Regions from separate parts of the Microbacterium galbum genome, predicted to be linked through region 2. Evidence: predicted binding sites of a transcription regulator. Region 2 holds the regulator's gene; the other holds the start of a gene.
The links. Region 2 encodes LexA, which represses DNA repair genes until DNA is damaged. Its sites were predicted from a motif close to TCGAACANNTGTTCGA; they were not measured.

Region 1 (14,414 bases), on a different contig from region 2:
GCGACCGCCCGGGCGAACGCGTCGGTCGACACGCCCGCGAGCGCCTTCACACGGGAGCGGAGGCTCGTGGCGAAGTCCACCTCGCCGCGCATGGCCGCTTCGGTGGCGGCGGCGACCTCGTCGCCGCGACCCGCCTCGTCGGCGAGGAGTTCGATGACCTCGTTGCGGATGAGGGTCGAATCGGCATCCAGCACGACGAGGAAGCGAGCGGTCGAAGTCACGCGCTCGACCCTAGCGCGTGGCGTAGCGGCCCGCGGGCGCCGGCTGTCGCACGGCGTCACGGTCGGGTCCGGCCACGGACGGCGGCCGTAGGCTGGAAGCTTCCGCCGCCTCCTCAGAAGGGACCTCCCATGGCCGACGTCGAAAGCTTCACCCTGGACCACACCGCCGTGCTGGCGCCCTACGTCCGCCTGATCGGCACGGAGTCGGGCCCCCGCGGCGACGTCATCAGCAACTTCGATCTGCGTCTCGTGCAGCCCAACGAGCAGGAGATCCCGACCGGCGGCCTGCACACCATCGAGCACCTGCTCGCGAGCCTCGTCCGCGACCGCATCGACGGTCTCATCGACATCTCGCCCTTCGGCTGCCGCACCGGCTTCCACGTGATCATGTGGGGCGAGCCCGACGTGGAGGCGCTGGCGAGCGCCATCACCGACTCGCTGCGGGCGATCGCCGACGACGTCACGTGGGACGACGTCCCCGGGACCGACGCCTTCAGCTGCGGCAACTACCGCGACCACAGCCTCCACAGTGCGCGCGAGTGGTCGAAGGCCGTGCTCGAGAAGGGCATCTCGCGCGACGCGTTCGCGCGCGTCGGCGTCTGAGAGACCCGCAACGAGAGAGGGCGGCGACCGTGGTGGTCACCGCCCTCTCTCGTTGCGAGGGTCAGGCGTGGACGTGCACGTCCTTGCCGACGACGGTGATCCCCGTCTCGGTCACCGTGAACCCTCGGGCGAGGTCGCGTTCGCGGTCGACGCCGATGGTCGCCCCCGGCTCGAGAACGACGTTCTTGTCAAGGATCGCGCGATGGATGCGAGCGCCCGCGCCGACCTGCACGCTGTCGAAGAGCACCGAGTCGGTGATCGTCGAGCCTCCGCCGGCGAGCGCCCACGGGCCGACCACGCTGCGTTCGAGGTGGGTTCCCGACAGCACCGAGCCGAGCGACACGATCGAGTCGATCGCGTTGCCGATGCGTCCGACCGAGTCGCGCACGAACTTCGCCGGCGGGGCGTTGAAGGTCTGCGAGTAGATCGGCCAGTCGGTGTTGTAGAGGTTGAAGATGGGCAGGGTCGAGATCAGGTCCATGTGCGCGTCGTAGAACGACTCGATCGTGCCCACGTCGCGCCAGTACGACTGATCGCGCGGGGTGGACCCGGGCACGTCGTTGCGCTGGAAGTCGTACACGGCCGCCTCGCCGCGGTTGACGAAGTACGGAACGATGTCGCCGCCCATGTCGTGGGCCGAGGTCGGCAGCTCGCCGTCGTGGGTGACGGCTTCGACGAGCGCGTCGGCGTCGAAGATGTAGTTGCCCATCGAGGCGAGCACCTCGTGCGGCGAGTCGGCCAGCCCCTCGGGGTTCTGCGGCTTCTCGAGGAACGCGCGGATCTTCGTGGGGTCGCTCGGATCGGTGTCGATCACGCCGAACTGGTTCGCGAGCGAGATCGGCTGACGGATGCCGGCGACCGTCGCGCGCGCATCCGAGGCGATGTGGGCGTCGAGCATCTGCTTGAAGTCCATGCGGTACACGTGGTCGGCGCCGATGACGACGACGATGTCGGGCTTCTCGTCGCGGATGAGGTTCATCGACTGCAGGATCGCGTCGGCGGAGCCCGAGAACCACCGCTTGCCGAGGCGCTGCTGGGCGGGGACGGATGCCACGTACGCGCCGAGCATGGGCGACATGCGCCACGTCTGAGAGATGTGGCGGTCGAGGCTGTGCGACTTGTACTGCGTGAGCACGACGAGCTGGCGCAGGCCCGAATTGATGAGGTTCGAGATGGCGAAGTCGATGAGGCGGTACTGGCCGCCGAAGGGGACGGCGGGTTTGGCGCGATCCGCCGTCAGGGGCATGAGTCGCTTTCCCTCGCCGCCGGCGAGGATGATTCCGAAGACCTTCGGCGCTGCAGGCATGGCACCACACTAGGGGGCGGAACAGGATGCCGGAACACGTCGTCGGCGTGCCTTCCGCTGTACTACGGTTCGTCTCATGCGCGTCGACATCGTGACCAAGGAGTACCCGCCGGAGATCTACGGGGGAGCCGGGGTCCACGCCACGGAGCTGGTCAAGGCGCTGCGCGCCGAGGGCACCGAGGTGCAGGTCCGCGCGTTCGGCGCGGAGCGCGACGCGGCCGACACGACGTCCTACGGCGTCCCCGCCGAGCTCGTCTCCGCGAACGGCGCGATCCAGACCCTCGGCACCGACCTCGAGATCGTCACCGACGTCGCCGGCGCCGACGTCGTGCACTCGCACACCTGGTACGCGAACTTCGCCGGGCACCTGGCATCCCTCCTCCACGGGATCCCGCACGTCGTGACCGCCCACAGCCTCGAGCCGTTGCGGCCCTGGAAGGCCGAGCAGCTCGGCGGCGGCTACGCCGTGTCGAGCTACATCGAGAAGACGGCGTACGAGGGGGCCGCGGCGGTCGTCGCGGTGAGTTCGGGGATGCGCGACGACATCCTGCGCAGCTACCCGTCGCTCGATCCCGCCAAGGTGCGGGTCATCTACAACGGCATCGACACCGAGGCGTGGCATCCGGTGACGAACGACGCGTTCCTGGAATCGGTCGGGATCGATCCGTCGCGTCCCTCCATCGTCTTCGTCGGGCGCATCACACGGCAGAAGGGTCTGCCGTACCTGCTGCGCGCGGTGGAGCAACTGCCGCAGGACGTGCAGGTGATCCTGTGCGCGGGCGCCCCCGACACCCCGCAGATCATGGCCGAGGTGCAGGAGCTCGTGCGCGGCCTGCAGGCGACCCGCGACGGCGTGGTGTGGATCGAGCGTCTGCTTCCACGCGACGAGCTGTGCGCCATCCTCACCGCGGCGACGACGTTCGTGTGCCCCTCGGTGTACGAGCCGCTCGGCATCGTGAACCTCGAGGCGATGGCGTGCGGAGCGGCCGTGGTGGGCACCGCGACCGGCGGCATCCCCGAGGTCGTCGTCGACGGCGTGACCGGTCGTCTCGTGCCGATCGACCAGGTGCAGGACGGCACCGGCACGCCCGTCGACCCCGACCGCTTCGTCGACGACCTCGCCCGCGTGCTCACGGAGGTCGTGGCGGATGCCGAGACCGCCCGCGCGTTCGGCGAGGCGGGGCGCCAGCGCGCCGTCGACGCCTTCAGCTGGGGCGCGATCGCGCAGGAGACCGCGGCGCTGTACGCCGAGGTCGCGGGGGCGTCGCGGTAGCTCTGCACGTCGGCCGTGTGGCATCCGGGTGGTGTCGTCGCGCCCGTTAGGCTAGCTGCATGCCTCAGGTGCTCGAGTTCTCCGACGTCGTCGTCCGCCGGAACGCGCGGGACATCGTGTCCCACCTCGACTGGACGGTGTCGGATGACGAGCGCTGGGTCGTGCTCGGGCCGAACGGCGCCGGCAAGACCACCGTTCTGCAGCTCGCCGACACGCTGCTGCACCCCACGTCGGGTGCCGTGACCATCCTCGGCGAGCGACTCGGGCGGACCGACGTCTTCGAGTTGCGTCCGCGTATCGGCTTCGCCTCGTCGGCGATGGCGCGACGCGTGCCGCCGGAGGAGACCGTGCTCGACGTCGTGCTGACCGCGGCCTTCTCGGTCGTCGGGCGCTGGCGCGAGGACTACGACGACATCGACGAGCGACGCGCGCTGCGCGTGCTGGCCGAGTGGAAGCTCGACCACCTCGCCGACCGCACCTTCGGAACGCTCAGCGACGGCGAGCAGAAGCGCGTGCAGATCGCCCGCGCCGTCATGACCGATCCGGAGCTGCTGCTGCTCGACGAGCCGACCGCGAGCCTCGACCTGGGGGCGCGCGAAGAGCTGCTGAGCCTGCTGTCGGGCTACGCGCAGGCGCCGACGACACCCGCGATGGTCATGGTCACGCACCACGTCGAGGAGATCCCCATCGGGTTCACGCACGTGCTGCTGCTGCGCGACGGCGAGGTCGTGGCATCCGGACCCCTCGAAGAGGCCCTCACGGCCGAGAACCTCTCGGCGACGTTCGGACTCGACATCACCCTTACGCACGACGCCGGTCGGTACGCCGCTCGCGCGGTGTGATCCCGGGCGGCGGGGCCTCTCGGCGTCGGCTTCGGCTCGGGCCTGGTAGACTCTTCCGTTGGTGCCTCCGGCGCCGCAGACTTTGACGTCCTGGCAGAATCCAGGGCACCACTTCTCAAAGGACCTCCCATGCAGACTGACATCCACCCCACGTACAAGGCCGTCGTGTTCCGCGACCTCGGTTCGGGCGACACCTTCCTCACCCGTTCGACCGTCTCGAGCGACAAGACGATCGAGCTCGACGGCGTGGAGTACCCCGTCATCGACGTGGAGATCTCGTCGGCCTCGCACCCGTTCTACACGGGCAAGCAGCGCATCATGGACTCGGCCGGTCGCGTCGAGAAGTTCAACCAGCGCTTCAAGAACTTCGGCGGTCGTTGATCCGCAGCGGTTCCGCGTCGAAGCCCCTCGTCCTTCAGGACGGGGGGCTTTCGTCTTTCCCGGAGCCGGAGGTGACCGGGGCGCGGTCGCCCTCACCCGCGCTTCTCGGGCAGGAGGGGCTTCGGCGGGTCGGTGCTGAGGATGGGGGACATCGTCACCGGGGCGCGGTCGCCCTCACTCGCCCTTCGCGGGCAGGAGGGGTTTCGGCGGGTGAGTGCTGAGGACGGGGGACGTCGTCACTGGGCCGAGCCGCGCGAGCGCTCGACCACCTCCTCCAGCCGCGCCGCGTCGGGGGTGTACACGTCGAAGAGCAGGCGGTCTTCTCTGGTGACGCGGACGATCGATGTGACCTCGGCGAGGTCGACGAGCTCCCGCGCCTGAGCGGGCGAGGCATGCGTCATGTGGAGGCAGTGACGGCATCATCTCGAGCGCGGATGGGGTCGCCCGTGCCCGGCGCGACGGGGCGCCTCACCGATCAGTGCGCCGCGTCGGTCGGGCGGAACGACCCCAGAGGTCGGTGGGGACCCAGCTCGTCGCGATGATCCGCCCACATCCGTTGGCGCTCGCGGGTTTCGCGGACGACCTCCGCGTCGAGGTCGGCGAACGCGACGTGCTCGGCCTCGCCGACCGCGGCGATGCGCCGGCCGAGCGGATCGAAGACGGCGGAGCCGCCGATGAAGGCGTGCGGACCACCCACGAGGCCGCTGAACACCACGTACATGCCGTTGTCGAGGGCGCGTGAGGCGTAGTGGAGATCGCGGCGGTGCTCGCCCCCGGGGAAGTACGCGCCGCTGTTGAGGTAGACGTGCGCCCCGGCTCGGCCCGCGGCGGCCGCGTGCTCGGGGAAGTTCGCGTCGTAGCAGACCGAGAGCGCGAAGCGGAGGCCGTGCAGGACGAACGAGGCACCGTGATCGCCGGGAGCGAAGAGGGGGCGTTCGCTGTCGTGCAGGTGCTGCTTGGCGTAGGCAGCGAGGGGGTCGCGACCGGGGGAGAGGATCACGTCGCTGAGGGTGCGGCACCCCTCCCGCTCGAGGGCGGTGTTGACGACGGCGATGACGCCGGTGCGGTCGACGGCCTTTTGCACGGGGGCCCACCACCCGCCCGGGCCGAGCGCGGGAAGGGGGTCGGCGAAAGCGAGGTCGTCGTACCCGGTGACGGCGGCTTCGGGGAAGAGGGCCAGGTCTGCATCCCCCGCCGCGGCGTCGCCCACGAGGCGGGCGATGAGAGCGACGTTCGCGTCGACGTCACCCGGGACGGCTTCCATCTGGACGGTCGCAATGCGGCAGGTCACGGGAACAGTGTGGCATTGCGGCGACGTCAGCCGGGTTCGAGGTGCGGGGCCGAGGCGGGTGGGGCGGAGGTGGTGCGCGTCGGTGATGGGGCGGGGCGGTGATGGGCGGGGCGGGCGAGCACGACGCCCGCCCGGCGCTCAGAACGGCGGCGGATCGGTGTCGTACGTGCCGCCGAGCGGCGACGTCCACTGCAGGTCGCCGGTGACGGGATCGTGGGTCGGCGTCCACCGCGTCTCGTGCCGGAGGCGGTGATGGTGTCGGCACTCCGGTGCGAGATTATCGGCATCCGTAGAGCCGCCGTCGGCCCACGCGCTGAGATGGTCCAGGTCGCAGTCGCGCGCTAAGCGGTTGCAGCCGGGGAAGACGCAGGTCGGCGACGTCACGCCCAGCCAGCGTCGGAGGGCCGTGGGGACGCGGTACGTCTGACGGTCGAGGACGAGCGGTGCGCCGGTGACGGGGTGCGTCAGAAGGCGCACCCAGGAGCTCGCTTCGCCGGCCAGACGGCGCGCGGTGTCGAGGTCGATGGGTCCGTAGCCATCGAGGATGGCGGGGCGATCGTCAGCCCCGAGGAGGGTCAGCGCGGGGACGGTGACGACGACCGTGGGGGAAGCGGCGTGTGTTCGCGTTGTTGTGGACGTGGGCGCGGCGCCCACTCGGGACGCGGAGTCGCCTCGGGGAGTGGTCTCGGCACGGGGCGTGCCCTCGCCTTTGGGTACGGGAGCGTCCGAGCGGCCGGTCGCGGCCAGGTCAGCACTCGAGACCGTCACGAGGTCGGCGAGAACGTCGGCGCGCAGCTGCGCCAGCGTGCGCTCCTCATCCGGCGCAGCGTGCAGATGCCGAGCGGCGCCGTCGAGGCGCGTCATGATGCTGCGTGCCCTCTCTGCCGGGAGGAAGGCGGTGAGCGAGGCCATCCCGTCGAGTTCCGGCGCCATCCACACCCCGCGATCGCGCGCTGCGCGGCGATGGCGGGCATCGATCGACTCGGCATGCACGCGCTCGCGAACAGCGCGCGCGGCGACGGCGAACTTCGTGGGCGTCAGCCTCATCGCGGTCTCGGCGGCGCCGTCGTCGAACGCCCTCCACGCCGTCTCGTCGTGAGGGAGGGAGGTCGCGAGCCGGGCCGCCTCGACGGCGTGGCGTTCGGACGTCCGTCCGGCGGCGAACGCGTCCCACAGCCGAGGGCAGCGTTCTCGAAGCGCCTCGACGTGCGTGGCGCGCGTGCGGACGGTCTGCTCCGAGAGGCGCAGACGCACCGCCATCTCGGCGGCCGCCGCCCGCTGCGCGAGATCGACGCGGTCGCGTCGCACCGCGCCGGCGGTGCGGCCGCGCGCATCGCTCCACGTGTAGTCGAGGGTCGGGTCGGGGCCGACCCAGGGCGTCGGGTCGGCGGCGGCGTCGCGCAGGACGGTCGCGATGAGGCGACCCTCCTCGGCCGCAAGACGGTGACGCTCGGCGGCGATCAGCTCGAGATGCCCGAGGATTGCGTCGAGATCGGATGCCGAGGCGGTCGCGGCGTCATCGTCAGTCGCGTCATCGTCAGCCGCCTCGCCGTCAGCCGCGGCCCCCTCGGGCCGGACGTGAACAGAGGAGAACACGTCGTCGGCGGAGAACGCATCATGGCGGTGACTCGCCGCGCCGAGATCGAGCAGGCGGGCCCACGCGACCTCGTCGTCGAGCTCGTCGTCGGCAGGCCACGGAACCCCGTCCCACGACCGCGGAGCCGGCGAGGGCCGGTCGGCGAGAGGAACGGAGGTGTCCATGTCGAAACGCTATCGGGGGCCTCCGACATCGCCGCGAAGGGCCGGAACCTCGCGGCGAATGCGTGGTCGGGTCCCGCGCTGAGCGGATGCCGGACCGGTGAGCGCGCGGTGGGGAACCTTCGACAAGCAGATACCGCGTCGGGCCCGGGGGAGGCGCCGCCACTCCGGTCGCCGTGTGCGATGTCGTCCGTCGCCCGCGTCGGGATCGGGGGAGGCGTCGTGCGATCCCAATCGGTGTCGGGGTCCGGCGGTGTCGGATCGTGGTGCGGAAGGCGCCCGCCGCCCGTGAGGCCGGTCGCAGCCCGGCCCCCGTGGGCCCTCCTGCGTGATCGATCCGGCGTCGCCCGCTTCTCAGCGGATCGGCCACGCCCCGTCGAGCGGCGGAGCGGCGGCATCCAGGCGGCCGATCTTCACGAAGTACTCGGTCAGGCTCGCGGCCTGCGCGCGGGCCCACGCGATCTGGCGGGTGTGCAGCTCGTCGAGGGTCTGCGGCATCCACGGTCCGAACTTCTCGGCGAGAGCCAGGGCCAGGCGCCCGGCGGCGACCGCGTCGGCGCAGGCTTCGTGAGCGGATTCGAGCGGGACGGCGTAGTGCTCGGCGACGACCGACAGGGTGCGCTTGCCGCGACGGTACGTGTCGTAGGTCTTGTCGACCACGAGGGGGTCGATCACGGGTGAGGGCGCGTGGATCGGCGCGACGCCGTGGCGAACGGCTTCGTTCTTGAGCAGCGAGAAGTCGTACGGAGCGTTGTAGGCCACCACCGGGATGCCGGCGGCGAACAGCGCGGCGAGGGCTTCGACGACCTCGGCCACCACGCGCGGGGCGGGGGCTCCGTCGGCGCGAGCCCGCTCCGTGGTGATGCCGTGGATGGCCGCGGCTCCGGCGGGGATCTCGATGCCCGGGTCGGCGAGCCAGACGCGGGCGTCGATGACGTTGCCGTCGACGTCGAGCACGCCCACGTGGGCGGTCACGATGCGATCTCTCTCGACGTCCACGCCGGTGGTCTCGAGATCGAACACGCCGATCAGGCGCGCCCACTCGGGCGTCTGGAAGAGGGGGAGCGGCTCGGCCTGCCACAGGGTCATGGGGTCACCGTAGAACGAGGTTCCGACATGGACGGCGAGGCGCGCAGAAGGGTGCGGGGAGGAGGTCCCGGATGCCAGGCGGCGGCGTGAGCGCCGGGCGCGCGTCCTGAACGCCGGGCGCGGCGGGAAGCGCCGGGGGCGGCGTTCGCGTCGACGCGCGTCCCGGATGACGAGGCGCGACAGGAAGGATCGCGGCCGACGGTGCCGGGACGTGGTGGGGGAGGATCGCGCCCGGCGGTGTCGGGACCCCCTCGTAGACTCGACCCATGCCGAATCCCTACGCCGAGCGCCTCGCCGAGATCGCCGTGGAGCGCCGCGAGACCGCCGTCCTCGGCGGCACCACGGCCTACTGGGTCTACGGAGACGAGGCCGCTTCGACGACGATCGTCGCGGTGCACGGGTTCCGCGGCGAGCATCACGGACTCGACCCCGTCGTGGCGCACCTGCGCGGCATCCGGGTCATCTCACCCGACCTGCCCGGCTTTGGTGAGACGGCGCCGCTGGCGGGTCGCGCGCACGATCTCGAGACGTATGCGCAGTGGTTGCGGGCGTTCGTCGAGGCGGTCGCGCCCGGCGCGGTGGTGCTCGGGCACTCGTTCGGGTCGATCGTGTCGGCCGCCGCCGTGGCCGACGGGCTCGCGACGCCCCGGCTCATCCTCGTCAACCCGATCGGCGCGCCCGCGCTGGAGGGGCCGCGCGGCATCCTCACGCGACTCGCCGTCTTCTACTACCTCGCCGGAGCGAAGCTCCCGCGCGCTCTCGGCGAGGGGCTGCTGCGCAACGGTCTCATCGTGCGGGTGATGAGCAACGCCATGGCCAAGACGCGCGACCCGGAGCTGCGGCGCTTCGTGCACGAGCAGCACGACGAGTACTTCTCCCGCTTCGCCGACCGCGACGTGCTGCACGAGGCGTTCGTGACGAGCGTCTCGCACGACGTCCGCGAGTTCGCGCCGCACATCGCGCAGCCGACGCTCCTGATCGCGGCCGAGAAGGACGACATCACTCCGATCGAGGCCGAGCGGCACCTCGCCACCCTCTTCCCCGATGCGGAGTTGGTGGAGATCCCCGAGGTCGGGCACCTCGTCCATTACGAGACGCCGCAGGCGGCGGCATCCGCGATCCGGACGTTCCTCGGCGACGAGTGACGCGAGCTCTGCCGCGCCAGAACCTCACTACGCCGTCTCCGCCTTCCGCTTCCGATACGCGTTAACGTTCATGCGGTTGCCGCAGTTGCCGGAGTCGCAGTAGCGCTTCGAGCCGTTCTTCGAGAAGTCGACGTACACGCCGTCGCAGTCGTCGGCGTCGCACACGCGGATGCGGGCGTACTCGTCGGCGCGGATGACGTCGACGAACGCCATGGCCGTCTCGACGAGCATGCGCTGGGCGAGGTGGTCCGACGCCTCGGAGGCGTGGATGTGCCAGTCGAACTCGTCGTGCCGCACGAGCTGGGGGAGGGCGCGTCCGTCGCGCAGCATCGCGTTCACGAGGGGCACCGCGTCATCGCGATCGACGTTCCACAGTGCTTGGATGCGGCGCCGGATGCCGCGCACGGCGGCCAGCTCGCGCTCGTCGCGGGCGCGCGAACCGGTGTAGGTGTGCCGCTCGGCGAAGTCGTCGAGCTCGGCCATCGTCGTGAGGGTGTCGACCCCGCTCACCTCGGTGTGGGGCAGGGTGTTGACCAGTTCGACGGTCGCGCGCAGCACCAGTTCGGTGTCACGGATGAAGACCATGTTGACTCCTGACATTCTCAGGTCGTACTGTCACGAGTGTACTCACTCTTGACTCCTGACAGCAGGCCCGCATGACCACGTCGTCCGTCACCCTTCCCCGTCCCGTCCGCCACGGCTCCGGCGCCGTCACGGGGCTGCTCATCGCCGTCGCTTCGGCGCTGGCCTTCTCGTCCAGCGGCCCCTTCGTCAAACCGCTCCTCGACGGAGGATGGTCGCTCGGGGCCGTGCTGCTCGTCCGCATGGGCGTCGCGGCTCTCCTGCTCTCGCCCGCGCTCATCACGGCGATCCGGCGTCAGCGAGGGTTCCTCCGGCGCCACGGCCTGCTCATCGTGTCGTTCGGCCTGACCGCGGTCGCCGGCTGCCAGCTGTTCTACTTCGCCGCGATGCAGAGGATGCCGGTGGCCGTGGCGCTGCTGATCCAGTACATCGCCCCGGTGCTCATCGTGATCGCCGTCTGGGCGCGCACCCGCCGCGCGCCGTCGAAGGCCGTGCTCATCGGCTCGGTCGTCGCGATGGCCGGACTCGTCCTGGTCGTCGACATCAGCGGGGCGCGATTCGACCTGCTCGGCACGCTCTTCGCCCTGTGCGCCGCCGTCTGCGCAGCCGCGTACTTCATGATCGCCGGCCGCGCGGGCGACGACCTCCCACCCCTCGCCCTCGCCTCCGGCGGCCTGCTCACCGGGACGCTGCTCATGGGCATCCTCGTGGGGGTGGGCGTGCTCCCCTTCGCCGCGCCCTCGATCACGGTGTCGCTCGCGGGGCTGCAGGTTCCCGGCATCCTGCCGCTGCTGTGGGTCGGCGCGGTGGCGACCACCCTCGGCTACGCCCTCGGGGTGATCGCGGTGCCGCTCATCGGATCGCGTCTGGCGTCGTTCGTCGGCCTCAGCGAGGTGCTGTTCGCACTCGGCTTCGCGTGGCTGCTGCTGGGCGAGACGCCCGCGCCGATCCAGTTCGTGGGCGGCGCGTTGATCCTCGTCGGGGTGGTGCTGGTGCGACTGGATGCCGGGAACCCGGCCGAGCCGGCGACCGAGACGGCGAGCATCCCGGTGGTGCCGGCGCCGTGAGCCGTCGCGGGTTCCGGTCCCTCCGACGGGGTCCGGAACCTGGGGTGCTGCGAGGAGCGCAGGGGCGGGTCAGATCTCCTCGCGCGCCAGCTGCATCAGCGGCCCCACGCGATAGCCGATGACCTCGCCCATCACGAGCGAGGTCTCGGTGCGCTCGACGCCCTCGATCGCGAGGATGCGCGCGTCGGTGTCGAACAGGTGCTGCGTATCGCGGCACGCGACGCGCACGAGCAGGTCGACCTGGCCGCTGAGGCCGTGGGCCTGCAGCACCTCGGGGACTTTCGCGAGCTCCTCGCGGATCGCGGGGAGCTCGGCCTGACGCACCGTCACCTGCAGGAACGCCTCGATCGGGAAACCGAGCGCCTCGGCCGACAGCGTGCGCTCGAACGACAGGAACACGCCGCCGCGTTCGAGGCGGCTCATGCGGGCCTGCACGGTGTTGCGCGAGAGGCCGAGCTTCTCGGCGAGCGCGACGACGGTGGCGCGCGGGTCGGCGGACAGGGCGCGGAGGAGGTCGAGGTCGACCGCGTCGAGCTTGCTCATGGTGCGAAACATTAGCAGTGTCACCGCCCTCCGCAATGGGCACCTTGCTCAATATGACGGCGAGGTCTTGAGCGGGGTGCATTCCGCGCGTACGGTCGGCCTCGTCGGCGGAGTTGCCGACGCCCGGACCGCCCCGGCTCTCACGAGGAGCCCCGGGCCGCACCTGGAGGGATGACGATGACGTACACCCAGACCACGCCGGAGCAGGGAGCCGCCGACCGCGGATCCACCGGCACCCGCGGCGACGTCGACGACGTCTCGCGCCTGCTCGAGCCCGACGGCTCGCGGATCCCGGATGCCGAGCTCGACCCGTGGATCGCCGACCTCTCGCCGCACGAGCTGCGCGCCCTCCACCGCGACATGGTCCTCACGCGTCGCCTCGACGCCGAGGGCGTCGCCCTGCAGCGTCAGGGTCAGCTCGCCCTGTGGGCCCCGTGCCGCGGCCAGGAGGCCGTGCAGGTCGGCACCGCGCACGCCCTCGCCCCCGGCGATTTCGTCTTCCCCAGCTACCGCGAGCACGGCGTGCTGCTCGGCCGCGGCGCCCAGCCCGCCGACTACGTGCTCGCCTGGCGCGGTGAGGAGCACTCCGCCTACGATCACACCACGATCAACGCGGCGCCCCCGCAGATCATCATCGGCGCCCAGTCGCTGCACGCGACCGGCTGGGCCATGGGCGCGCAGCGCGACGGCTCGACCGACGTGGCCGTGGCGTACTACGGCGACGGCGCCACCAGCCAGGGCGACGTCAACGAGGCGATGATCTTCGCCTCGTCGTTCCGCGCCCCCGTCGTCTTCGTCTGCTCCAACAACCAGTGGGCGATCAGCGAGCCCGTCACCGTGCAGGCGAAGTACCCGATCGCGGGTCGGGCGCCGGGGTTCGGCATCCCGAGCATGCGCATCGACGGCAACGACGCCCTCGCGTGCGTCGCCGCGATGCGGTGGGCCCTCGACCGTGCGCGTCGCGGCGAAGGCCCCTCCTTCATCGAGGCGGTGACCTATCGCATGGGCCCGCACACCACGAGCGACGACCCCACGCGCTACCGTGACGCCGCCGAGGTCGAGGCGTGGTCGCAGCGCGACCCGATCGCCCGGTTGGAGGCCTACCTTCGTGCCGAGGGTGTGCTCGACGACTCCGCCCTCGACGAGGTGGCCCGCGCCGCCGACGCCCTCGCCGCCGACGTGCGCGCCGCGTGCATCGGCGCGACCACCCGTTCGCCCGAGACGATGTTCGACCACGTGTACGCCGAGCCGCACCCCGGCCTGGAGCGGCAGAAGGCGGAGTACGTCGCGTACCTCGCGGGGTTCGAGAAGTGACCGCGCTGACCCTCGGTTCCGCGATCAACGCGGGCCTGGCGAAAGCCCTCGAGCGCGACGAGAAGGTCCTCCTCATGGGCGAGGACATCGGCGCCCTGGGCGGCGTGTTCCGCGTCACCGACGGCCTGCAGCAGCGCTTCGGTGCACAGCGGGTCGTCGACACCCCGCTCGCGGAGGCGGGCATCGTCGGCACAGCCGTCGGCCTCGCCCTGCGCGGCTACCGCCCGGTCGTCGAGATCCAGTTCGACGGCTTCGTCTACCCGGCCTTCGACCAGATCGTCTGCCAGGTCGCGAAACTGCACTACCGCAGCAACGGTCGGATCCGGATGCCGCTGGTGATCCGCATCCCGTGGGCCGGGGGAGTCGGCGCGGCCGAGCACCACTCCGAGTCGCCCGAGGCGTACTTCGCCCACACCGCGGGACTGCGCGTGGTCGCCCCCAGCACCCCGCAGGACGCCTACGTGATGCTGCAGCAGGCGGTGGCATCCGATGATCCCGTCGTCTTCTTCGAACCCAAGCGCCTCTACCACTCGAAGGGCGAGGTCGACCTGGACGCCGATCTCGCCGACGCGCCGCCCCTGCACCTCGCGCGCGTCGCCCGCGAAGGCACCGACGCGACGATCGTCACCTACGGTGCCCAGGTGCGCACGGCCCTCGACGCCGCCCTCGCCGCGGAGGACGAGGGTGTCTCGCTCGAGGTCATCGACCTGCGCTCGCTCTCGCCGATCGACATGAACACCGTCGCGGCATCCGTGCGCAAGACCGGGCGCGTCGTCGTGACGCACGAGGCCGCACGTCAGGCGGGGATGGGCGCGGAGCTGATCGCGAGCATCACCGAGCAGTGCTTCGAGTACCTCGAGGCGCCTCCCCAGCGCGTGACCGGTCACGACATCCCGTATCCGCCGTCGAAGCTCGAGAAGCACCACGTGCCCGATCTCGACCGCGTGCTGCACGCCGTCGACCGGGTGCTCGAGCGCGATGCGCCGGGAACCGCATCCG
Region 2 (14,414 bases):
GAGGCACTGCGTGTAGGTGTCGTACTCGACCGTGTCGCCCGGGTTGTACTCGTCGCGGATGCGCTGCAGCGGCGTCGAACCGGTCACCGAGCAGACGATCTTGCCGGCCAGGTCGTCCGGTCCGGTGATGTCCTCGTTGTCGGCTGCGACGAGCAGGCCCTGACCCGTGATGAGGTACGGACCCGCGAAGTCGATCTGCGCCTTGCGCTTGTCGGTGATCGAGTAGGTGCCGACGTAGTAGTCGATGTTGCCGTTGACCAGCTCCTGCTCGCGGTTCGCGGAGGGGATGGTCTTGTACTCGATCTTGTCGGCGTCGAAGCCGAGCGAAGCCGCGATCCACTGGGCGATCTCGACGTCGAAACCGCCCCGGTCGCCGCTGATCGGGTCCTTGAACCCGAGACCGGGCTGGTCCTCCTTGACGCCGACGACGACCTTGTCGGCCGAGACCATGCGGTCGTAGGTGGGGCTGCCGTCGAGCGAGACGTCGGACGCGACCTCCCACAGCTGGGTGGTGTCGGCGCCGTCGCCCTCGGCGGGGGCGGCGCCCGGGGCGCCGCTGTTGCAGGCGGTCAGTGCCAGCAGGCCGGCGGCGACGATGCTCGCGCCGGCCAGAAAACGTGTCTTACGCATGTGATGTCTCCTTGGTAACGAATGTGTGCTGTGCGAATAAGGGTCAACGGGGACGGCGCGCGTCATCGGAACGAGGTGGAGCGAGGCTCGAATCTCGGCCAGAACCTCCTCGTCCTCTGCCGTCCGGGGTCACGCGTCAGTGCGTGATGAGCTTCGAGAGGAAGTCCTTCGCCCGGTCGGACTCCGGCTGCGTGAAGAACTGCTCGGGGGCCGCCTGCTCGACGATCTGCCCGTCGGCCATGAAGACCACGCGGTTCGCGGCCTTGCGGGCGAAGCCCATCTCGTGGGTGACGACGATCATCGTCATCCCGTCCTTGGCGAGGCCGACCATGACGTCGAGCACCTCGTTGATCATCTCGGGGTCGAGCGCCGAGGTGGGCTCGTCGAACAGCATGACCTTGGGCTTCATCGCCAGGGCACGGGCGATCGCGACGCGCTGCTGCTGACCTCCCGAGAGCTGGGCGGGGAGCTTGTCGGCCTGGTGGCCGACGCCCACGCGCTCCAGGAGCGCCCGCGCCTCCTTCTCGGCATCCGCCTTCTTCATCTTGCGGACCTTGAGGGGACCGAGCATGACGTTCTCGAGGATCGTCAGGTGGGCGAACAGGTTGAACGACTGGAAGACCATGCCGACATCGGCACGCAGCTCGGCCAGGCCCTTCCCCTCTTTGGGAAGTTCCTTGCCGTCGATGGTGATCGAGCCGCTCGTGATGGTCTCGAGACGGTTGATGGTGCGGCACAGCGTCGACTTGCCCGACCCGGACGGGCCGATCACGACGACCACCTCGCCGCGGTCGACGGTGAGGTCGATGTCCTTCAGCGCCTGGAACTGGCCGTAGTGCTTCTGCACATCGGAGACGACGACGAGGGGCGCAGAGCCCGCCGGGGGAACGGATGCCATGCCTTCACCCTATGAGGATGTTGTGCGTCGGACCACATTCCGGCGCGCGCCTTAACCGTTCTGTAACAGCCGGGAGCGCAGCGATCTCTGCCGCACTCAGACGGCCCGCTGGGCGAACGCGGTCTCGTAGAGGCAGACGCTCGCGGCGGTCGCGAGGTTCAGCGACTCCGCACGACCGTAGATCGGCAGGCGGAGGGCGAGGTCGGCGTGAGCCAGGGCATCGTCGTCGAGTCCGCGTGCCTCGTTGCCGAACAACCAGGCCGTGGGCTCGGCCAGGCGATCGCGGGATGCCAGGAAGTCGTCGCCGTCGACGTCGGCCGCGACGACGCGCAGCCCCGCCTCGTGCATCCGGGCGACGACGTCGGGGAGCTCGAGGTCGACGGCCACGGCGACGTGGAACAAGGATCCGGTGGTCGAGCGGACGACCTTCGGGTTGTACGGATCGACGGTGCGACCGGTCAGGATCACGGCGTCGGCCCCGGCGGCATCCGCGGCGCGGATGATCGTGCCGAGGTTGCCGGGATCGCGCACCTCTTCGCAGATCGCGACGAGACGGGGGCCGGCTGCGAGCACGTCCTTCAACGCCGTCGGCGACTGCCGGGCGACCGCGATGATCCCCTGCGGCGTCACGGTGTCGGCCATGGCGTCCAGCACCGCTTCGGTCGTGTACTGCACCTCGACGTCGGCGCGCTCCGCGGCCTCGCGCACGTCGGTGTGCTTCTCCATCGCCGTCGGCGTCGCGTAGAGCTCCAGAACGGTCTCGGGCGCGTAGGCGAGCGCCTCTCTGGCAGCCTGCGGACCCTCGAGAAGGAACAGGCCGGTCTCCTGGCGGGCAGCGCGTTTGCTGAGCTTGGCCACGGCGCGCACCCGCGGCGAACGGGGGTTCTCCAGCACGTGACCAGTGTATGGCGCTGATGGCATGGGGCCCGGGATGCCGCGCGCGGACGACGAAACGGGCGCCCTCCGAGGAGGACGCCCGTTTCGGGAGAAGATGCGACTTACGCGGTCTTCGGAGCGTTGACGTCGCTGGGCAGCGCAGCCTTGGCGGTCTGCACGAGCGAGGCGAACACGGCGGGCTCGTTCACCGCGAGCTCGGCGAGCATGCGGCGGTCGACCTGCACACCCGCGAGGCCGAGGCCCTGGATGAAGCGGTTGTAGGTGAGGCCGTTCTGACGGGATGCGGCGTTGATGCGCTGGATCCACAGACGGCGGAAGTCGCCCTTGCGCTTGCGGCGGTCGCGGTACGCGTAGACCAGGGAGTGGGTGACCTGCTCCTTGGCCTTGCGGTACAGGCGCGAACGCTGTCCGCGGTAACCGGAGGCGCGCTCGAGGATGACGCGACGCTTCTTGTGGGCGTTTACTGCCCGCTTGACTCTAGCCATTTCTGTTTCTTCCTAACGTGCGTCGGCGCTCAGAGACCGAGGAGCTTCTTGGCGACCTTCGAGTCACCCTTGGCCAGGACCTGCTCCTGGTTGAGGCGGCGGGTGCGCTTCGAGGCCTTGCCTTCGAGGTTGTGGCGCATACCGGCCTGCTGCTTCATGAGCTTGCCGCTACCGGTGAGCTTGAAGCGCTTCTTGGCACCCGAGTGGGTCTTCTGCTTCGGCATCTGTCTTCCTTCGTTGGTGTTCCCGGCGGAGCGGGAGTCTGGGGAGCTTTACTCGGCGGGGGCCGAGGTCGGCGTTTCTTCCGGGGCCGAATCGCCGCGGGCCGCGCTGCGCGCCGCCTCGCGGTTCGCCGCGCGCTGCGCGTTCTGCTCGGTCTTGACCTCGGACTTGTTCTTGTGAGGAGCGACCACCATCACCATGTTGCGGCCGTCGATCGTGGGGTTCGATTCGACCGTGCCGAACTCGGCGACGTCTTCGGCGAACTTGCGGAGCAGGCGCACACCCTGCTCGGGACGCGACTGCTCACGACCACGGAACAGGATCATGGCCTTCACCTTGTCGCCCGCCTGCAGGAACCCCTCGGCGCGCTTGAGCTTGGTGATGTAGTCGTGGGCTTCGATCTTCAGACGGAAACGAACCTCTTTGAGGACCGTGTTCGCCTGGTTACGACGCGTTTCCTTGGCCTTCTGAGCGGCCTCGTACTTGAACTTGCCGTAATCCATGATCTTGACCACGGGCGGCTTCGAGCTCGGCGCAACCTCGACCAGGTCGAGGTCCGCTTCCTGGGCCAGGCGCAGCGCAGCTTCGATTCGGACGATGCCGACCTGCTCGCCGTTGGGTCCGACGAGACGGACCTCCGGGACTCGGATGCGCTCGTTGGTGCGGGGATCGCTGATGCGGAACTCCTCTTGTGTGCGGGTGGTGGCCGCCGCGATCCGATCGAATCGCGGGCGAAGAGGAGTACACACGCCACCCGGCACGGTGCTGTCAGCACCGGCTTCTGCACCCTGGCGACCCCGTGCGAAACGGAGCGGAGTGCGGGAACCCGGTAGCCTGGAGCGGCAAGCGCGGGTGGGATGTGATCCTCTTTCGTACGGAGTGAGACACTCCGAAGCCCGCCATAGTCTAGCAGAGAGATTCACGTGGACACGATCCCCTCCGACCAGCCCGCCGACGACCAGGCCGCGCACCGCCACGGCGCAGAAGACGAGCGGCTCGCGCGCTGGGAGGAGCAGGAGCGCGCCTCGGCCTCCGCCACGCGCGACATCGCCGACGTGCCCGCGGTCGAGGTCATCACCACCGCGGCGGTCCACCTCATGAGCGCCGCCGCCGTCAAGACCGGCCTGGCCGACAACCCCGCCGAACAGCTCGACCTCGACGAGGCCCGCAAGCTCATCAACTCCCTCGCCGGCCTCATCACCGCGGGCGCCCCGGAGATCAGCGACATGCACGCGCGCTCACTGCGCGACGGGCTGCGTTCGCTGCAGCTGGCGTTCCGCGAGGCCTCCGTCATCCCCGACCCGATCGGCAAGGGGCCGGGCGAGAAGTGGACGGGTCCCGTCACGTAAGTCGTTCGTTCTGGGGTACCGGGCTCCGTGATGCCCCCTCCCCCAGGCAAGAGCAGGGCCCCTACCCCGATTGCCTGGGAAGGGGGCATCACTGCGCCCTGTGCCGCAGGCCGGCTCCGCCGTGACACCCGCGGGCGTATGGGACCCTGCCCCGATTGCCCAGCGAAGCGGCATCCCTCCGCCCTCTCCCGCCGCAGGCCGGCTCCGCCGTGACACCCGCGGGGGCCCCGGCCTGTCGTGAGAACAGGGGATGCCACGAGAACAGGTCGACAGCGTCGAAAACGGCCTGTTGCCGTGGCATCCCCTGTTCTGGTGACGTCCGGCGGGAACGTGTTCCTCAGACGTCCTTGCTGCGGTGCAGCTTCACCGTCAGGGAATCCACCAGCACCGCGATGCGGTCGTCGGCCGACCATCGGCGTGCGATGCGGGCGAGCACGGCATCCAGTTCCTCCTGCTCGAGGCCCGACATGAGCTGGAGGTGCACCACCAGTTCGGGACCACGCAGGCGGCCGGTGGGGTCGCCCGACTCGACGGCGAGGTCGAGCACCGCGAGTTCGCCCGAGATGCTCTCCTGCAGGCCGGTGAAGATCGCGGGAGACGTGTGGGCCGGTTCCCACGACTCCCCCTGCGCGATCGCCCAGACGGCGGGGCGCCGGATGACGAACTCCGTCTCCGACGCCGGGTCGATGACGATGAGCTCGGTGTCCTCGGACGCTGCAGCCAGGGCCGTGCGACGCCCGTCGGCCGGCACGGGGCGGGCTGCGGCATCCCAGGTCTGCAGGGCGGTCACCGAGGTGAACACGGGGAGCACCTTGCGACCGTCGGGGGCGGCGACCGTCACGATCGACAACTCCTGCGTCTTGTCGACCTCGAGGCCGTGAACACCGATACCGTGGTCGCCCTTCTCGGCGACCAGCGGGATCAGCAGTCGCGCGTCGCGATAGGCGTCGACGACGGCGCGCGCGTCGCCGTCGCCCGCGCGGAACGCGACGAGAGCAGCGAGCAGCGCCGGGTCGGCCGAGCCGTCGTCACCGGAGTGCGGGTTCGACTCGAAACGACGCCCCTCCCAGGGAACGCCCGCGGAATCGGCGCGGTGCCCGTGGTCGTGGGGACCGCCGGCGCGAGGACCGTCAGTGTCCGGCGACATCCAGCGCCTCAGCGAGGGTGAACTGTCCCGCGTAGAGGGCCTTGCCCACGATGGCGCCCTCGACCCCCAGCGGCACGAGCTCGCGGAGCGCCGCGATGTCGTCGAGGCTCGACACGCCGCCGGAGGCGACGATGGGCTTGGGGGTGCGCTGGGTCATCTCGCGCAGAAGCTCGATGTTGGGACCGCGCAGCGTGCCGTCCTTCGTCACGTCGGTCACGACGTAGCGGCTGCAGCCCGCGTCTTCCAGGCGCTGCAGGACGGTCCACAGGTCACCGCCGTCGCGGGTCCAACCGCGCGCCGCGAGGGTCGTGCCGCGCACGTCGAGCCCGACGGCGATCGCCTCGCCGTAGCGGTTGATGACGTCGGCGGCCCACTCGGGGTTCTCGAGCGCGGCCGTGCCGAGGTTGATGCGGGTCGCACCGCTTTCGAGGGCGGCTTCGAGGGAGCGGTCGTCGCGGATGCCGCCCGACAGCTCGACCTGCACGCCCTTGACCTGCTTGATGACCTTGCGCATGACATTCGCGTTGCCGCCGCGTCCGAAGGCGGCATCGAGGTCCACGAGGTGGATCCACTGCGCGCCCTGACGCGCGAAGTCGGCCGCGGCGTCGACGGGGTCGCCGTAGCTGGTCTCGGTGCCCGCCTCCCCCTGGGTCAGACGGACGGCCTTCCCATCGGCCACGTCGACCGCGGGAAGAAGGACAAGCTCGGGCGTGGACGCGAAATCGTTCATGGCTCCTCGTGCCGGTAGGCGCCTCTCGCCAGCCCCGGGCACGAGGTCACACAGTAGTCGTGCGCAGCCCGTCGATCCAATTGGCGAGAAGACGGATGCCGGCATCTCCCGACTTCTCGGGGTGGAACTGCGTCGCGGCCAGCGGACCGTTCTCGACCGCGGCGATGAAGGGGGCACCGTACGTGCACCACGTCACGGCGGGCTGCGGGAACGGCGGCGTGACCTCGAGCGACCACTCCTGCGCCGCGTACGAGTGGACGAAGTAGAAGCGCTCCCGTTCGATGCCCTCGAAAAGACGCGATCCCTCCCCCGCGGCGACCGTGTTCCAACCCATGTGCGGCAGCACGGGGGCGGCGAGCTCGTCGACGGTGCCCGGCCACTCACCGAGTCCGGGCGTGTCTGTGCCGCGCTCGATGCCGCGCTCGAACATCACCTGCATGCCGACGCAGATGCCGAGCACCGGACGACCGCCCGCGAGCCGGCGATCGATGATCTCGCCCCCACGACTGGCGTTCAGGGCGCCCATGACGGCGCTGAACGCGCCGACGCCGGGGACGAGGAGGCCGTCGGCGTCCATCAGCAACGAGCGGTCGGATGTCAGCCGCGCGTCGGCTCCGGCTTCGACGAGCGCCTTGACCGCGGAGTGGACGTTGCCCGAGCCGTAATCGAGGACGGCGACGACCGGCTTGGCCGTCACAGCGCGCCCTTCGTGCTCGGGATGCCGTCGACGAACGGGTCGAGGGCCTTGGCCTGACGGAAGGCACGCGCGAACGCCTTGTACTCCGCCTCGGCGATGTGGTGCGGATCGCGTCCCCCGACGACGCGCACGTGCACGGTGAGGCCGCCGTGGATCGAGATGGCCTCGAACGAGTGGCGCACGAGCGAGCCGGTGAAGTGCCCGCCGATCAGGTGGTGCTCGAAGCCCGCGGGCTCCCCCGTGTGCACGAGGTAGGGGCGTCCGCTGATGTCGACGACCGCCTGCGCCAGAGCTTCGTCGAGCGGAACGAGTGCGTCGCCGTACCGCGCGATGCCGGACTTGTCTCCGAGCGCCTGGCGGATCGCCTGGCCCAGGACGATGGAGGTGTCTTCGACGGTGTGGTGCGCGTCGATGTGGGTGTCGCCCGTCGCGCGCACGCGCAGGTCGGTCAGGGAGTGCTTCGCGAACGCCGTCAGCATGTGATCGAAGAACGGGACGCTCGTGGAGATGTCGCTGACGCCGCGACCGTCGAGGTCGAGCTCGAGCTCGACGCGGGACTCGCTCGTCTCGCGCGTGATCGAGGCGGTGCGGGGGGTGGCGGGGGCGGTCATGCTCGGGATCCTATCGAGGCGAGGGCGTCCAGGAACGCGGTGGTCTCGTCGGCCGTTCCGGCCGAGACGCGGAGGTGGTGGGGGATGCCGACGTCGCGGATCAGCACGCCCCGGTCGTAGAGCGCCTTCCACGTCGCGGCGGGATCGTCGACGCCCCCGAAGAGGACGAAGTTCGTCCAGGACTCGTGCGCCGTGTACCCCAGCGCCGACACGGTCGCCGAGATGCGGTCGCGCTGCGCGACGATCTCGTCGACCATCGAAAGCATGGTGTCGGCGTGCCCGAGAGCGGCCGTCGCGGCGGCCTGCGTCAGCGCGCTGAGGTGGTACGGCAGCCGTACCAGGCGGAGCGCGTCGACGAACGCCGGGTCGGCGGCGAGGTAGCCGACGCGGGCTCCCGCAAAGGCGAACGCCTTGCTCATGGTGCGCGAGACGACCAGCCGCGGGCGCCCGGGCAGCAGCGAGATGGCCGACGGCTCATCGCGCGGGGCGAACTCCTCGTAGGCCTCGTCGACGATGACGACCCCCTCGAAGGCGTCGTACACGGCCTCGATGACGTCGAGGCGCAGGGGGGTGCCCGTGGGGTTGTTGGGGGCGCAGAGGAAGACGATGTCGGGACGCTGCTCGCGCACCTGCGTCGCCGCGGACTCGGCGGAGAGGGTGAAGTCGTGCGCGCGCTCCCCGGCGATCCACCGGGCGCCCGTGGCGCGGGTGAGGATCGGGTACATCGAGTAGGTGGGGGCGAATCCCATCGCCGTGCGGCCAGGACCGCCGAACGCCTGGAGGATGTGTTGGAGGACCTCGTTCGAGCCGTTGGCCGCCCAGATCTGATCGGGGTTCAGTCCGTGCCCGAGGTACTGCGCGAAGGCCTCACGGAGAGTGGTGAATTCGCGGTCGGGATACCGGTTGACATCGCGGAGGGCGCGAGCCACGGCATCCAGGATGTCGTCGGCGACTTCGGACGGAACGGGGTGCGTGTTCTCGTTCACGTTCAGCGCCACGGGCAGCGCGGCCTGCGGTGCCCCATAGGGCGTCATGCCCCGGAGATCGTCGCGAAGCGGGAGGTCGTCGAGGCGTACGTTCACCTCACCCATCGTAGGCGGCGGTGACACCGACGGATCACGCTCGCGGGTCGGGCGGATCGCCCCTGCCGTCGGCGTCGATCCCGTGCGGACGGTCAGTTCGCGGGAGCGTATTCGGCGGGGATGGCGATGCGCTGACCCGCCGTGACGGAACCGCCGGACAGGGCGTTGAGACGCGAGATCTCGGCGACCACATCGCGCGGGTCGGCCGCGGGCGCGAGCTCCTCGGCGATCGACCACAACGTCTCGCCGCTCATGACGGTGATCTCGGTGAACGACCCGACGGGCGCCCCGGCCTCGTTCGAGGCGAGCGCGGCTCCCCCGCCGACGACGGCGAAACCCAGGGCGATGGCGAGGGGAAGGGCGACCAGGAACGCGACGACACGGCGTCCGCGCGCGGTGATGCGCAGGCGGGTGGTCGGGGCGGTGATGGCGATGCTGCTCATGATGTGCTCCTCGGTGGGGAGAGATTCGCACCCCGCCCTCGGCCGGGAGGGCGGCGGTGCGAATCTGTATTCCGAATCTATCTTCGATACTTTCGATGTGTCAAGACCGCGGATATCGCAGACGGATCGAACGCGACACGCGCGCCGTTCCCTGCCCTCCGGCTCGTTCACCGGATACGGTTTCGACACGGAGACCTCATCACCAACCTCCGACATTCGAATTTCCGCCGCATCGACAGCGGCGCGAGGGGAGCACAGATGACCGACGCGACGACCGCCGCCGGCCGCGAACGTCCGCAGACTCGGCGACGCAAGAACCTGAGCGACAAGCAGCTCGCCATCCTCGAGGTCATCCAGCGATCGATCGCCCGGCACGGCTACCCGCCGAGCATGCGCGAGATCGGCGACGCGGTCGGCCTGAAGTCGCTGTCGAGCGTGACCCACCAGCTCAACCAGCTGGAACTGAGCGGCTACCTGCGGCGCGACCCGGGCAAGACGCGCGCCATGGAGGTCCTCATCGACCTCCCCGGTGCCTCCGCCGAGAACCCGGCCGACACGGCTCCCGCGCTGGGCGACGCCGCCCTCGTGCCCCTCGTCGGCCGCATCGCCGCCGGCGTGCCCATCACCGCCGACCAGCAGGTGGAGGAGATCTTCCCCCTCCCCCGCCAACTGGTGGGCAAGGGCGAGCTCTTCATGCTCAAGGTGTCGGGCGACTCGATGATCGACGCCGCCATCTGCGACGGCGACTGGGTCGTCGTGCGATCGCAGGCGACGGCCGAGAACGGCGAGATCGTCGCCGCGATGCTCGACGGCGAGGCGACCGTGAAGACGTTCCGCCGCCGCGACGGCCACACCTGGCTGCTCCCCCGCAACAGCGCGTTCGAGCCGATCCTGGGCGACGAGGCCGTCGTGCTCGGCCGCGTCGTCGCCGTCCTGCGCGCCGTCTGACCTTCCCCGCCCCGGGGCCGGATGCGCGCTCGGGCGTGGCATCCGCCCCTCTCGGCTCGCTCGTCGCGAGTACCGGGGATCTCCGTCGATGTCGGATGCCCTGCCTAGGCTGGAGTCATGGCTGACACCCTCCCCTACGGTTCCTGGCCCTCCCCGATCACGCCCGCGTCCGTCGCCCAGGCCTCGCCGCGCGTCGACGGCGCACGACTGGTGGGAGACGAGGTGTGGTGGGGCGAGTCCGTCCCCCACGAGGCCGGTCGCGTCGCCGTGAAGCGTCGCCGCGGCGACGGCTCCGTCGAGACGGTGCTTCCCGCACCCGCCGACGCGCGCTCCGCGGTGCACGAGTACGGTGGCGGCGCCTGGACGGCGTCCGACGACGGGGAGCTGTACTACGTCGAGAAGGCCGACCAGCGGGTCTACGCGCTCCGCCCGGGCGAGACCTCGCGCCCGCTGACCCCCGCCGACGACGCCGTGCGACACGGCGGACTGCGCTGGGAGCACGGGGTCCTCCTCGCCGTGCGCGAGACCCACGGGTCGTCGCGGGTCCCGGCCCGGGCCATCGTCCGCATCCCCCTCGACGGGCCGGCGGAGGTCCTCGCCGAGGGCAGTGACTTCCTGGCCCAGCCGGCCCTCTCGCCCGACGGTCGCCGCCTGGCCTGGGTGGCCTGGGATCACCCCGACATGCCGTGGGATGCCACCGTCCTCCGCGTCGCCGACCTCGAGACGGGCGAGGTCCACGACGTCGCGGGCGGTGCGCACCGCGCGCCCGTGCAACCCGTGTGGATCGCGGACGACGAGCTCCTCTACGCGGACGATCCCGAAGGCCGATGGAACCTCTTCCGTCGCCCCCTCGACGGCGATGCGCAGCCGCTCGCCCCGGCGGACGCCGACACCGGCGGGGGCCTGTGGGTACTCGGAACCCGGTGGTTCGGAGCGGCCGACGACGGGCGCGTCGTCGCCGTCCGGACGAACGGGGCCGATGAGGTCGTCGAGATCGCACCGAGCGGCGTCCGTCCCCTCGACGTCCCCGTCGTCGCCGGCGCCGCGATCGACGACGCCCGCGGGTCGCAGGTGCTCGTCTCGGGTTCGGACGCCGGCGGGCGATCGGGCCTCTGGATCGTCGACCTCGATTCCGGCGCTGTCGACCTCGTGACGGGAGGCGCCGGCCCGTGGGGAGACGAATGGATGCCGACGGCCCGCGCGCTGTCGACGGACGGACCGCACGGTCCGGTGCACGCTTTCGCCTACGCCCCCACCAACCCCGACGTCGCCCCCGTGACAGGCGAGCGCCCGCCGTACGTCGTGCTCGTCCACGGCGGACCCACCTCGCACGTCGGCCCCGCTCCGTCGGCGAAGACGGCGTTCTTCACGAGCCGGGGTATCGGCGTCCTCGACGTCAACTACGGCGGTTCCACCGGCTACGGGCGCGCCTATCGGGACCGCCTGAAGGGACAGTGGGGCGTGGTCGACGTCGATGACGTCGCCGCCGCGGCATCCGCCCTCGCGGAAGCGGGACTCGCCGACCCCGAGCGCCTCGCCATCGCGGGAGGCTCGGCCGGGGGCTGGACGGTGCTCGCCGCCGTCACGCGCACCGACGTGTTCGCAGCCGGCATCTCCCGCTACGGGGTGGGCGACGCACGCGCCCTCGCGGAAGACACCCACGACTTCGAGGCGCGCTACCTCGACGGGCTCATCGGGCCTCTGCCCGATGCCGAGGCCGTGTACGTCGAGCGCTCACCCCTGAGCCGCCCGGAGCTCTTCCGTGTGCCGCTGCTGATCCTGCAGGGATCGGAAGACCGGGTGGTACCCCCGTCGCAGGCGGAGGCCATCCGCGACGCCCTGACGGCGCACGGCGTCCCGCACGCGTACGTCCTGTACGAGGGCGAGGGGCACGGGTTCCGCCGGTCGGAGACGGTGATCGACTCCCTCGAGCGCGAACTCGGCTTCCTCGGCGCGGTGTTCGGCTTCGAGACCCCGGGTATCCCCGCGCTCGAGCTCGACTGAGCCGACGCCTTCCGGGCGACTCACCCGCGGCGCCGACGCGCCGAAGAGCGCCCCCACGGCGATGGGCCCCCGCGCGTACGCGCAGGGGCCCATCGTGCCGCGCGGGCCTCAGCCCTCGAACGCCGCCAGCTCGGCGGCGAGCCGGGCGCCGACGTGAGCGTGCAGATAGGTGCCGTTCTCGCGGTGCTCCTGCGCCACGATGAGGCCGCTCTCGTGCACCGCCGACACGAGGTCGCCGCGGTCGTACGGAACGACCGCCTGCACCTCGACCGCCGGCAACGGCAGCGCCTCTTCGATCGCGGCACGCAGTTCGGCGATGCCCTCACCGGTGCGCGACGACACGAATTTCGCGTTCGGAGCGAGACCCCGCAGCACGAGCCGGTCGTCTTCGCTCACGAGATCGGACTTGTTGAAGACGACGATCTCCTGCCCGAAGTTCGCGTCGACATCGCCCATCACGTCGCGCACCGTCATGAGCTGGGCGGCCGGGTCGGGATGCGACGCGTCGACCACGTGCAGGATGACGTCCGCGTCGCCGACCTCTTCGAGCGTGGAGCGGAAGGCTTCGACCAGCTGATGCGGGAGGTTGCGCACGAAGCCCACGGTGTCGGTCAGCGTGTACACGCGCCCGTCGGTGGTCTCGGAGCGGCGGACCGTGGCATCCAGGGTCGCGAAGAGGGCGTTCTCTACGAGCACTCCGGCGCTCGTGAGGCGGTTGAGCAGGCTCGACTTGCCCGCGTTGGTGTACCCGGCGATCGCCACCGACGGGATCGTGTGGCGCTTGCGCTCGGCGCGCTTGGCCTCACGGGCGGGGGCGAAGTCGCGCAGCTGCTTGCGCAGCTGGGCCATACGCGTACGGATGCGGCGACGGTCGAGCTCGATCTTCGTCTCACCGGGTCCGCGGGATCCCATGCCCGCTCCGCCTGCACCGACCTGTCCGCCGGCCTGGCGCGACATCGAGTCACCCCATCCGCGCAGTCGCGGGAGAAGGTATTCGAGCTGCGCGAGTTCGACCTGGGCCTTGCCCTCACGGCTCTTCGCGTGCTGGCTGAAGATGTCGAGGATGACCGTCGTGCGGTCTATCACCTTCACCTTCACGACGTCTTCGAGCGCACGCCGCTGGCTGGGCGCGAGCTCCGTGTCGGCGATGACGGTGTCGGCGCCGACGGCGGCGACGATGTCGCGAAGCTCCGCGGCCTTGCCCCGGCCGACGTAGGTCGCCGGATCGGGGTGGGGCCGACGCTGCAGGACGCCGTCGAGCACGACCGCTCCGGCCGTTTCGGCGAGCGCCGACAACTCGCGCAGGGAGTTCTCCGCATCCGTCTGCTCCCCCTGAGGGTGCACGCCGACGAGCACGACGTTCTCGAGGCGCAACTGGCGGTACTCGACCTCGGTGACGTCTTCGAGCTCGGTCGACAGGCCGACGACACGGCGCAGCGCCGCGCGTTCCTCGCGGTCCCACTGGTCGCCGTCGCTGTCGCCGCCGTACGCGGTGGTGCTGTCTTGAAGGGCCTGAGCGGCACCGAAGACCCGGACCCCGCGGTGCGCTTCGGCGCGCGCGAGCACACGGTCGACCGGATCCACGGCTGACGCGTCGATGCTCGGGGGTGTGGTCTGTTCGGTCATGTGTTCCTTTCGTCGCGGGCGGGGCCCGCGGTGGTACTGATGTTCTGGCACTTTATCCGGCCCGGCGCCCGAGGCTCCGGTCGGATATCCTGAGCGGATGGGGAGCGAGCACTACTTCAGCGCGTCGCCGTCGAGTCCCGAGCAGCTCCGCCGCATCCGCGTGACGCTGGCCGGTCGTGAACTCGAGGTGGTCACGGCGGGCGGCGTCTTCAGCCCCGAGCACGTGGATGCCGGCACCTCGGTGCTGCTGGCCAACACGCCTCCCCCGCCCGCCGGTGGGAACTTCCTCGACCTGGGGTGCGGGTGGGGTCCGATCTCGTTGTCGCTGGCGCTCGCGTCACCGCACGCGACCGTGTGGGCGGTCGACGTCAACGAACGTGCTCTCGATCTCGTGAGGCGCAATGCCGAGTCGCTCGGCCTCACCAACATCAACGCCGTGCGCCCGGAAGATGTTCCCGACGACGTGACGTTCCGCACCATCCGCTCGAACCCGCCGATCCGGGTCGGCAAGAACGAGCTGCACGGCATGCTCCAGCACTGGATCCCGCGCCTGCAGGAGCGCAGCGACGGCTGGTTCGTCGTCCAGCGCAACCTCGGCTCCGATTCCCTGCAGCGCTGGCTCGCGGCGACCTTCCCCGAGGGCTA

Region 1: the regulator LexA is predicted to act here: its motif matches at 7,733-7,748, upstream of RWH45_RS15900 (HNH endonuclease signature motif containing protein).

What each region holds. Positions count from the first base shown of each region.
Region 1 covers NZ_JAWDIS010000003.1:647,688-662,101, reverse strand. Annotated here, with positions in the region: gene serB (phosphoserine phosphatase SerB) at 1-221, opposite strand, end outside; gene RWH45_RS15935 (S-ribosylhomocysteine lyase) at 351-824, shown strand; gene glgC (glucose-1-phosphate adenylyltransferase) at 886-2,130, opposite strand; gene glgA (glycogen synthase) at 2,207-3,403, shown strand; gene RWH45_RS15920 (ABC transporter ATP-binding protein) at 3,463-4,245, shown strand; gene RWH45_RS15915 (type B 50S ribosomal protein L31) at 4,375-4,626, shown strand; gene RWH45_RS15910 (hypothetical protein) at 4,863-5,027, opposite strand; gene RWH45_RS15905 (carbon-nitrogen hydrolase family protein) at 5,102-5,917, opposite strand; gene RWH45_RS15900 (HNH endonuclease signature motif containing protein) at 6,056-7,678, opposite strand; gene RWH45_RS15895 (exonuclease domain-containing protein) at 8,030-8,764, opposite strand; gene RWH45_RS15890 (alpha/beta fold hydrolase) at 9,031-9,909, shown strand; gene RWH45_RS15885 (CGNR zinc finger domain-containing protein) at 9,937-10,494, opposite strand; gene RWH45_RS15880 (EamA family transporter) at 10,566-11,558, shown strand; gene RWH45_RS15875 (Lrp/AsnC family transcriptional regulator) at 11,628-12,101, opposite strand; gene pdhA (pyruvate dehydrogenase (acetyl-transferring) E1 component subunit alpha) at 12,279-13,415, shown strand; gene RWH45_RS15865 (alpha-ketoacid dehydrogenase subunit beta) at 13,412-14,414, shown strand, end outside.
Region 2 covers NZ_JAWDIS010000001.1:190,518-204,931, forward strand. Annotated here, with positions in the region: gene RWH45_RS00975 (glutamate ABC transporter substrate-binding protein) at 1-630, opposite strand, end outside; gene RWH45_RS00980 (amino acid ABC transporter ATP-binding protein) at 767-1,528, opposite strand; gene RWH45_RS00985 (TrmH family RNA methyltransferase) at 1,625-2,422, opposite strand; gene rplT (50S ribosomal protein L20) at 2,527-2,910, opposite strand; gene rpmI (50S ribosomal protein L35) at 2,940-3,134, opposite strand; gene infC (translation initiation factor IF-3) at 3,183-3,848, opposite strand; gene RWH45_RS01005 (DUF1844 domain-containing protein) at 4,056-4,481, shown strand; gene RWH45_RS01010 (SseB family protein) at 4,819-5,628, opposite strand; gene priA (bifunctional 1-(5-phosphoribosyl)-5-((5-phosphoribosylamino)methylideneamino)imidazole-4-carboxamide isomerase/phosphoribosylanthranilate isomerase PriA) at 5,612-6,358, opposite strand; gene hisH (imidazole glycerol phosphate synthase subunit HisH) at 6,405-7,055, opposite strand; gene hisB (imidazoleglycerol-phosphate dehydratase HisB) at 7,052-7,666, opposite strand; gene RWH45_RS01030 (histidinol-phosphate transaminase) at 7,663-8,757, opposite strand; gene RWH45_RS01035 (LysM peptidoglycan-binding domain-containing protein) at 8,841-9,191, opposite strand; gene lexA (transcriptional repressor LexA) at 9,450-10,139, shown strand; gene RWH45_RS01045 (S9 family peptidase) at 10,257-12,143, shown strand; gene hflX (GTPase HflX) at 12,252-13,769, opposite strand; gene RWH45_RS01055 (class I SAM-dependent methyltransferase) at 13,867-14,414, shown strand, end outside.